Regions from separate parts of the Streptomyces sp. NPDC018000 genome, predicted to be linked through region 1. Evidence: riboswitches for the same ligand, from Rfam matches in the RefSeq annotation. Region 1 holds a riboswitch; the other holds the start of a gene.

Region 1 (5,073 bases):
CCCCAGCGGTCGGGGAAGAGGGCGCGGGCGATGTCGCGGCCGCCGACCAGTTCATGGGCCCGGTTCCAGCCGCTGGCCGAGAGTTCCTGGGCGGAGGTCACACACGGGGCGTAGCCGAGGCCGTCGATCTCCATGTTCCCGTACTGGGCGTCGGGCGAGCCTGCCTGGCCGTGCCAGAGGAGCATCCAGATCCGGCCGTGCGCGAGCGCCTGCAGCAGTGCCTCGTACGCGTCGTAGCGCCCGGGCGTCACTTGGCGCAGCATGTGCTCGACCTGCCCGGCCGCCGCGGTGCCTGACGCACTCACCTGGTCCCGCCCCTCTTCGATCCACTGTGTCGGCCCGCCGCTCCCGGGGCACACGGGAGCGGCATGATGCCTGGGATCATCAAACCAGCTTATGCGCCGGTCCTGACACCGGCTTGACGCCTTGGGCCGGCGTGGTGATCCACTCCGAAGGCATCCGCGAGCGCGGCGCCGGGTACTACCGGTCGGCGCGCTGGTAGAACGGCCGGATCTTCTCCCGCATCCAGTCGCCGACCGGGTCCTGCGCCACATCGAGCAGGACCAGATTGACCGGCCAGGGCACCTCGACCCGGCCGAGCGCGCGGCCGAGGGCATCCATCGGGGCATTGCCTCCGGCGCCCTCCCAGGTGGTGAGCTCGACGCCGATGAAGAGGACGGGCTCGCCGCCTTCGATGCTGGCCAGCGTCCGGCGGGCGGTGAGCACAACACCGCTCTCCTCGAATTCGCCGGCCGCCGCGGAGAGGAAGTCGACGGGCTCCTCCTGCCAGGCCGGCTCGAACAGCCGGACCCTGCCTCCGCCGGCCGGACCGTCCAGCGGGGTGCGTCCGGCGCGGCAGAGTTCCGCCACGGCGGGCGGCGGCAGCGGCATTCCGACGGCGCCGCCCGGGTTCACGGCGATGCCGAGCTGCGGGGGCAGGCCGCGGGCGAATTCGCGGGCGGGCGCGACGGTGTAGGACATACGGGTGCCGACGCAGCTGAGGAACTGCTGTTCGGAGCTGAATACGGGAACGTACGCAGCGCCCTCGATCTCCAGCGTGGGCAGGTCCAGGTCCGGGGAGTCGGGTCCGCCGCCGTTGGGCAGGGGCACCCAGACGTCACTGCGCCCCAGCACCTCGACGAGCCGTCCGCCCGCCTCCGGGCTGCCCACCGAGGCCGTCAGAACTTCTTCGAGCTCATTGACCGGCCATCCGCTCTGCGGATGGGACTGGACCTGTGCCGGAATGTCCACTGCTTCCCCTTCTTGCCCGAGCCTTCCGGCAGAAGATTAACGTCCGGCCGCCAGGTGGCTACGGCCCCTCGCTCCCTCAGACCCCGCGCCCCCCTCAAACCCCTCGCCCTCTCAGGCCCTATGCGTCCGCGAACGCGATCCGGTCCAGCTTCCCCGCCGCCTCCCGGTCCAGCAGCACCGCCGAAGCACACCCGGGCGGCAACAGGCCGGCCTCGGTGTTCCGCAGCAGCCTCCCCACCGCCCTGCGGTGCCGGGCAAACGCATATCCGGATACGCCGCGTCCGCGCTCCCGCTGGCCCTCCCTCGCCGTCTGCGGTGTGACGTCGAGCAGGACGAGGTGGAGGGCGTGGCCCCGGCGCCGCGCGTCACGGGCCAGCCAGCCGCGTACCCACGCCTGGGTTCCGCAGTCGTGGACGACGACGGACTCACCGGAGCGCAGCGCCCGCCGCAGTCCCCAGTAGTGGGCGATGCGGACGACGGGGCGGTAGAGGGCGTACGGGAGCAAACGCGGCATAAGCCCCGCCCAGCGGTCCCGGGTGTCCTGGGAGTCGATGGTGCGGGCCGTAGTGACCGCCCGCCGGATGAGTGTCGATTTGCCGCTGCCGGGCAGCCCGGAGACCACCACAACGTCGCCCGCCGCGAAATGCAGGCTGCGCGGGCTGCGCCCGGCCCGCTCCCGCAGATCCCGCACGACGGGCGCGTGCGTGCCGAGCGTTTCCGTGGCCGGAGCCCCTGTTTGTGCGGGCATCGCGCCTTGCGCGACCCCCGCGGTCGTCGCGTACCGGTGCAAGGTCATCACCCTCCCCCTGTCGGGTCACCCCACGTATGCCCACGAGGGTCATCCCACGTATGCCCATGAAGTGTAAAGAAAAGGTAATACGGCGCGACCGTCCACGCCGCTGTTTTCCCGTGAGGGACCGGGGCCCCACTCCGGGGAGATGCATGCAATGATGACCCGGCCAACTGCATAAAGGCCGCTTGAATCCGCGCGGGAGAGTTCCGGCCACTGCATGTGCCGGGCGCCGAAGGAGCAAGTTCCTCCCTTGAATCTCTCAGGCCCCGTACCGCGTGGATGAGGCAGATCTGAAAAGCGGGCCGCTTCTGCGGCTCCACCCAAGGTGCAAGCCGAGCCCTTCCGGGGCTCTCGGCGAACCTCTCAGGTTCCGATGACAGATGGGGAGGGATTGTCCTCGTCGTCATGCCCCGGGAGCCACATCCATGAGCACCGCCCCCCGTCTTACCGCCCTCGACGCCCTGCACCGTTCGCTGGGCGCGACCATGACCGACTTCGCGGGCTGGGACATGCCCCTGCGGTACGCCAGTGAGCGCGACGAGCACAACGCGGTGCGCAACAGCGCCGGTCTCTTCGACCTGTCGCACATGGGCGAGATCACCGTCACCGGCCCCGCGGCCGCGGCGTTCCTGAACTTCGCGCTGGTCGGCAACATCGGCACCGTCGCCGTCGGCCGCGCCCGCTACACGATGATCTGCGGCGAGGACGGCGGCATCCTCGACGACCTGATCGTCTACCGCCTGGGCGACACCGAATACATGGTCGTCGCCAACGCCGGGAACGCCCAGATCGTGCTGGACGCGCTGACCGCGCGGGCCGACGGCTTCGACGCCGAGGTGCGCGACGACCGCGACGCGTACGCGCTGCTCGCCGTCCAGGGCCCCGAGTCCCCCGCCATCCTTGCCTCCGTCACCGATGCCGACCTGGACGGCCTGAAGTACTACGCCGGTCTGCCCGGCACGGTCGCCGGCGTCCCCGCGCTGATCGCCCGTACCGGCTACACCGGCGAGGACGGCTTCGAGCTGTTCGTCGCCCCCGAGCACGCCGAGCACCTGTGGAAGGCCCTCACCGAGGCGGGCGCCTCCCACGGCCTGATCCCGTGCGGGCTCTCCTGCCGCGACACGCTGCGCCTGGAGGCCGGCATGCCGCTCTACGGACACGAGCTGACCACCGACCTGACCCCGTTCGACGCCGGTCTGGGCCGGGTCGTGAAGTTCGAGAAGGAGGGCGACTTCGTCGGCCGCAAGGCCCTCCAGGCCGCCGCCGAGCGTGCCGAGACCGCCCCGCCGCGCAAGCTGGTCGGACTCGTCGCCGAGGGCCGCCGGGTGCCGCGCGCCGGTTATCCCGTGGTCGCCGAGGGCCAGGTCATCGGCGAGGTCACCTCGGGCGCCCCGTCGCCCACCCTGGGCAAGCCGATCGCCATCGCGTACGTGGACGCCGCGCACGCCACGCCCGGTACCACGGGCGTCGGAGTGGACATCCGGGGCAGCCACGAGCCGTACGAGGTCGTGGCGCTGCCGTTCTACAAGCGCCAGAAGTGACGTCCGCGCACCTCAGAAGTGACGCAGTCGCGTCTCACACCGTAAGACCACCGTTCATCAGCACTCCCCCGCATACAGGAGAATTCAGGTCATGAGCAACCCCCAGCAGCTGCGTTACAGCAAGGAGCACGAGTGGCTGTCGGCCGTCGAGGACGGTGTGGCCACGGTCGGCATCACCGAGTTCGCCGCCAACGCGCTCGGCGATGTCGTCTACGCCCAGCTCCCCGAGGTCGGTGACACGGTGACCGCGGGCGAGACCTGCGGTGAGCTGGAGTCGACCAAGTCGGTGAGCGACCTGTACTCGCCGGTGACCGGTGAGATCACCGCCGCGAACCAGGACGTCGTGGACGACCCGTCGCTGGTGAACTCCGCTCCCTTCGAGGGCGGCTGGCTGTTCAAGGTACGTGTCGCGGAGGAGCCGAAGGACCTCCTCTCCGCCGACGAGTACACCGAGTTCTCCGGCAACTGAGACCCAAAGGGACCACCTGATGTCGCTTCTCAACTCCTCCCTCCATGAGCTGGACCCGGACGTCGCCGCCGCTGTCGACGCCGAGCTCCACCGTCAGCAGTCCACCCTCGAAATGATCGCCTCGGAGAATTTCGCTCCGGTCGCGGTCATGGAGGCCCAGGGCTCCGTCCTCACCAACAAGTACGCCGAGGGCTACCCCGGCCGCCGCTACTACGGCGGCTGTGAGCACGTCGACGTCGTCGAGCAGATCGCCATCGACCGCATCAAGGCTCTGTTCGGCGCCGAGGCCGCCAACGTCCAGCCGCACTCCGGTGCGCAGGCCAACGCCGCCGCGATGTTCGCGCTGCTGAAGCCGGGCGACACGATCATGGGCCTGAACCTGGCCCACGGCGGTCACCTGACCCACGGCATGAAGATCAACTTCTCCGGCAAGCTCTACAACGTGGTCCCGTACCACGTCGACGACACCGGCGTCGTGGACATGGCCGAGGTCGAGCGGCTGGCCAAGGAGTCCAAGCCGAAGCTGATCGTCGCCGGCTGGTCCGCGTACCCCCGCCAGCTGGACTTCGCCGCCTTCCGCCGCATCGCGGACGAGGTCGGCGCGTACCTGATGGTCGACATGGCGCACTTCGCCGGCCTGGTGGCCGCGGGCCTGCACCCCAACCCGGTGCCGCACGCCCATGTCGTCACGACCACCACGCACAAGACCCTCGGCGGTCCGCGCGGTGGCGTCATCCTGTCGACGCAGGAACTCGCCAAGAAGATCAACTCGGCGGTCTTCCCGGGTCAGCAGGGTGGTCCGCTGGAGCACGTGATCGCGGCCAAGGCGGTCTCGTTCAAGGTCGCGGCGACCGAGGAGTTCAAGGAGCGCCAGCAGCGCACCCTGGACGGCGCCCGCATCCTCGCCGAGCGCCTGGTCCAGCCCGACGTCACCGAGGCCGGTGTCTCCGTGCTGTCCGGCGGTACGGACGTCCACCTGGTCCTCGTCGACCTGCGCAACTCCGAGCTGGACGGCCAGC
Region 2 (5,073 bases), on a different contig from region 1:
TGGCTCCGGCCAGGCCGCTGACCCATGATCTCTTCAAGGATGTGCTCGAGGCCGTCGGCCAGGAGCTCACCGAGGTCCGTATCACGGACCTGCGTGAAGGGGTCTTCTACGCGGAGCTGGTCTTCGCCAGCGGGATCGAGGTGAGCGCCCGGCCGTCCGACGCCATAGCGCTCGCACTGCGCACCGGAACGCCGATTTACGGCAGTGACGGGGTGCTCGACGATGCCGGTATCGCCATCCCGGACGAGCAGGAGGACGAGGTGGAGAAGTTCCGCGAGTTCCTCGACCAGATCTCACCGGAGGACTTCGGTACCAACAGTCAGTAACCGTTCTACGGGGTCGCATTCAGCGCATCCGACAAGCCTTTCCCGCTCGAGAGACACGGGAAACCACCCTCAGGGTGATTATCACTCGGCGTGCCGAGTGTGGCGATCGTTGACGCACCCCGAGTGACTGCCTACCTTCGAGATGGCAGGTCAAGGACGGAGGTCGGCGTGAGAAGCAGCGGCGACGGTACGGCAGTGGGTGGGCCGTATCCGCACCAGGGGAGTACAGCCGGCCGCACCATCAGGCAACCGGTTGAACCGGCAGCGGTGGCGGGGGGCGGCGTGGCATCGGCCAGCGACATCGGCTATCGCGGGCCGACAGCTTGCGCGGCTGCGGGGATCACCTATCGGCAGCTCGACTACTGGGCGCGTACGGGGCTGGTCGAGCCGAGCGTGCGTCCGGCATACGGCTCGGGCACACAGCGGCTCTACAGCTTCCGGGACGTCGTCCTGCTGAAGATCGTGAAGCGCTTCCTGGACACGGGCGTCGCTTTGCAGAACATCCGCACCACGGTCCAGCATCTACGGGCCCGAGGTTTCCAGGATCTTGAGCGGATGACGCTGATGAGCGACGGGGCGACGGTCTACGAGTGCTCCTCGCCCGACGAAGTCGTCGATCTGCTCCAGGGCGGCCAGGGGGTCTTCGGTATCGCCGTGGGTGTGGTGTGGCAGGACGTCGACGCGGCGCTGTCACAGCTGCACGGTGAGCGGGTGGACACCGGCGAGACGCTGGTCGGGAACAACCCCACCGATGAGCTCGCGCGTCGGCGCAACCGCGCCGGCTGACCCGGCCCGGGATTCGGGCGCGGCAATTGTCAGTGCCGTAGGGCAGCATCGATTGATGTGAGAGCCGCGCCCACCATCCTGCATCTGGACATGGATGCCTTCTACGCCGCTGCCGAGCAGGCGGCGAAGCCCAGCCTGCGCGGCAAACCGGTCGTGGTGGGCGGGCTGGGGCCGCGTGGAGTCGTCGCCACCGCGTCGTACGAGGCACGGCGCTTCGGGGTGCACTCGGCGATGCCCACGGCGCAGGCGCGGCGGCTGGCCCCCAACGCGGCCTATCTGGTGCCCCGTTTCCTGCTGTACCGGACGGTCAGCGACCAGGTGATGGAACTGCTGGGGCGGCTCTCCCCGCTGGTGGAGCCGCTCAGCCTGGACGAAGCATTTGTCGACCTGGAAGCCGGTGGGACGGCCGATGACAGCGCCTCCGCGCTGGAGATCGGTGAGCAGTTGCGTACGGCCATCAAGGCGGTCACCGGACTCACCGGCTCGGTCGGGCTCGCCGGCTCCAAGATGCTGGCCAAGATCGCTTCGGAGGAGGCGAAACCGAACGGGCTGCTGCTCATAGAGCCCGGAACGGAACGTGAGCTGCTCGCGCCCATGTCGGTACGGATCCTTCCCGGCGTCGGACCCGCGACGGCGGACCATCTGCGCCGCGCCGGGATGACGACGGTCAATGACCTGGTCGAGGCGGGTGAGGCGGAGCTCGTACGGCTGCTGGGCAAGGCGCACGGCGGCTCGCTCCACCGCATGGCGTTCGGATACGACGACCGGCCCGTGGTTGCGGAGCGCGACGCGAAATCGGTGTCGGTCGAGGACACCTTCGACACCGACCTGCACGACCGGGTGCGGGTCAGGACGGAGGTGGAACGGCTGGCCGACCGATGTGTCGAGCGGTTGCGGGGCGCGGGGCGGTCCGGGCGGACGGTGGTGCTGAAGGTACGGCGGTACGACTTCTCCACGCTCACGAGGTCCGAGACGCTGCGTGGGCCCACGGACGACCCCACAGTGGTCCGGGAGGCCGCCGCACGGCTCCTGGAGGCCGTGGACACCACCGGAGGCGTACGGCTCCTGGGCGTGGGCGTCACGGGCCTGGCCGACTACACGCAGGAGGACCTCTTCGCCCAGGCCGCCGGGGAACAGGCCGCGACCGGGCAAACGGTCGAGGAGGAGACAGCGGCGGGGGACGACGGGGACCAGCTGGCGGACAGCGCACAGGAGGAGACCCCGGAGACCGCTGAACAACTCGCCGCACGGCGCTGGCCCGCCGGCCACGACGTGCGGCATGACACATACGGCCAGGGCTGGGTACAGGGCAGCGGAGTCGGCCGGGTCACCGTGCGGTTCGAGGAGCCAGGGTCGGCGCCCGGCCGGGTGCGTACGTTCCGGATCGACGATCCCGAGCTGCAGCCGGCCGATCCGCTGCCGCTGGTGCGGAACCCGGTGGACTACTCGTCCTGGCCGGCCAGTCTGCCGAAGTCCCTGTCTGGTCCGGTCTCCTCGGGCGGGGAGTCCAGACCGTAGTGACGGTAGAGCTGGAGTTCCTGTTCCGGCGAGAGATGGCGGCCGACGCCGAAGTCGGGCGCGTCCCTGATCAGTGCACGGTCGAAGGGGACGCGGAGCGAATCCTCCACGAATTCGCTGGGTTCCAGCGGGACGAACGCGTCCCGGCTGAACAGTCCGGTGCGAACGGCCGCCCACTCGGGCGCACCGGTCGCGTCGTCGAGGTACACCTCGTCCACGGTTCCGATCTTGGTGCCCTTGCGGTCGAACGCCTTGCGGCCGATCAGGCGGCGCGGGTCGATGTCGGTCTGCACGGTCCCTCCCACTGGTCGCGGCTACTCCACTAGCACTACAGAAGTGCAGATCCGGGGGGTTGGCCACTCGAGAATTGCGCCGTGAACCCCGCTGGTACGCTGGTTACGGCTGCTGACCCCGTGCGGGAGAGTCCTCCGGAGCGAATCCGAAGGCGCCGAAGGAGCAAATCCTCCCCGGAATCTCTCAGGCCCCCGTACCGCACGGACGAGGTCACTCTGGAAAGCAGGGCGGGTTCCGTGCGGCCGAGCGCCGGTACGGTTCCCTTCCTCACCGACGGTGAAAGCCGGTACGCCTCAGGGTGCGCCGGTGAAGCTCTCAGGTTGAGATGACAGAGGGGGAGGCCGTTCGGGCACCCGCGCCGTGGTGCCCCTCGCAGGTCGTGACAGACCAGGAGGCCTCCACCATGACCCCCCGTCGCACTCCGCTTTCCGAGCTGGAGCAGGGCATCCCCTTCGAACAGCGCCACATCGGACCCGATGCCGAGGCACAGGCGAAGATGCTCGCTCAGGTCGGCTACGGCTCGCTCGACGACCTGACTGCGGCCGCGGTGCCCGACGTCATCAAGAGCGCGGAGGCACTCCAGCTGCCGGCCGCCCGTACCGAGGCCGAGGTTCTCGCCGAACTGCGCGCCCTCGCCGACCGCAACCAGGTGCTGGCCCCGATGATCGGGCTCGGCTACTACGGCACCTTCACCCCGCCGGTGATCCTCCGCAACGTCATGGAGAACCCCGCCTGGTACACGGCCTACACGCCGTACCAGCCGGAGATCTCGCAGGGCCGCCTGGAGGCGCTCCTCAACTTCCAGACGATGGTCGCCGAGCTGACCGGGCTGCCCACCTCCGGTGCTTCGCTGCTCGACGAGGGCACCGCGGCCGCCGAGGCCATGGCGCTCTCGCGGCGCGTCGGCAAGGTCAAGAACGGTGTCTTCCTGGTCGCCGCCGACGCTCTGCCGCAGACGATCGCCGTCATCGAGACCCGTGCCGAGCCGACCGGTGTCGAGGTCGTCGTCGCCGACCTCTCCGACGGCATCCCGGCAGAGATCGCCGAGCGCGGTGTCTTCGGTGTCCTGCTGCAGTACCCGGGCGCCTCCGGGGCGGTACGGAACATCGGGCCCGTCATCGAGCAGGCCCACGAGCTCGGTGCGATCGTCACGGTCGCCGCCGATCTGCTGGCCCTGACCCTGCTCACCTCACCGGGCGACCTGGGTGCGGACATCGCCATCGGCACCACGCAGCGTTTCGGCGTGCCGATGGGCTTCGGCGGACCGCACGCCGGCTTCATGGCCGTACGCGAGAAGTTCGCCCGCAGCCTGCCGGGACGCCTCGTCGGCGTCTCCGTCGACGCGGACGGCAACAAGGCATACCGGTTGGCCCTGCAGACCCGCGAGCAGCACATCCGCCGCGAGAAGGCCACCAGCAACATCTGTACCGCTCAGGTGCTGCTCGCCGTCATGGCCGGGATGTATGCCGTCTACCACGGCCCGGACGGGTTGCGGACGATCGCTCGGCGCACCCACCGCTACGCGACCATCCTGGCCGAGGGCCTGCGCGCCTCCGGTATCGACGTCGTGACCGGCGCCTACTTCGACACCCTCACCGTGCGCGTCCCGGGGAAGGCCGCCGATGTCGTGGCCGCCGCCCGCGAGCGCGGTGTCAACCTGCGTCTCGTCGACGCCGATCTGGTGTCCCTCGCCTGCGACGAGACCACCACGCGTACGCAGATCGCCGCCGTCTGGGCCGCTTTCGGCGCCGACGGGGACATCGAGGCGCTGGACGCCGCGGCTGCCGACGCGCTGCCCGAGGGCCTGCTGCGGACCGACGAGATCCTCACCCACCCGGTCTTCCACCAGCACCGTTCCGAGACCGCGATGCTGCGCTACCTGCGCAAGCTCGCCGACCGGGACTATGCCCTGGACCGCGGCATGATCCCGCTCGGCTCCTGCACGATGAAGCTGAACGCGACCACCGAGATGGAGTCGATCACCTGGCCCGAGTTCGGCGCACTGCACCCCTTCGCGCCGGCCGAGCAGGCGCAGGGCTTCCTCACCCTCATCCGTGAGCTGGAGGAGCGCCTCGCCGAGGTCACCGGGTACGACGCGGTCTCGATCCAGCCGAACGCCGGATCGCAGGGCGAGTTCGCGGGCCTCCTG

Evidence for each region. A riboswitch is a leader RNA that binds a small molecule or an ion and turns the genes downstream of it on or off. The one in region 1 is predicted to bind glycine.
Region 2: linked by a shared signal. The riboswitch ahead of gcvP (aminomethyl-transferring glycine dehydrogenase) and the one ahead of gcvT (glycine cleavage system aminomethyltransferase GcvT) in region 1 are both predicted to bind glycine.

What each region holds. Positions count from the first base shown of each region.
Region 1 covers NZ_JBIRGM010000003.1:667,655-672,727, reverse strand. The annotation lists gene ACH4EW_RS11490 (enhanced serine sensitivity protein SseB C-terminal domain-containing protein) at 1-305, opposite strand, end outside; gene ACH4EW_RS11485 (enhanced serine sensitivity protein SseB) at 481-1,251, opposite strand; gene ACH4EW_RS11480 (AAA family ATPase) at 1,370-2,047, opposite strand; glycine riboswitch at 2,231-2,328, shown strand; gene gcvT (glycine cleavage system aminomethyltransferase GcvT) at 2,470-3,585, shown strand; gene gcvH (glycine cleavage system protein GcvH) at 3,677-4,054, shown strand; gene glyA (serine hydroxymethyltransferase) at 4,074-5,073, shown strand, end outside.
Region 2 covers NZ_JBIRGM010000029.1:37,323-42,395, reverse strand. The annotation lists gene ACH4EW_RS30065 (bifunctional nuclease family protein) at 1-326, shown strand, start outside; gene ACH4EW_RS30060 (MerR family transcriptional regulator) at 495-1,112, shown strand; gene ACH4EW_RS30055 (DNA polymerase IV) at 1,170-2,630, shown strand; gene ACH4EW_RS30050 (PRC-barrel domain-containing protein) at 2,555-2,923, opposite strand; glycine riboswitch at 3,037-3,133, shown strand; gene gcvP (aminomethyl-transferring glycine dehydrogenase) at 3,328-5,073, shown strand, end outside.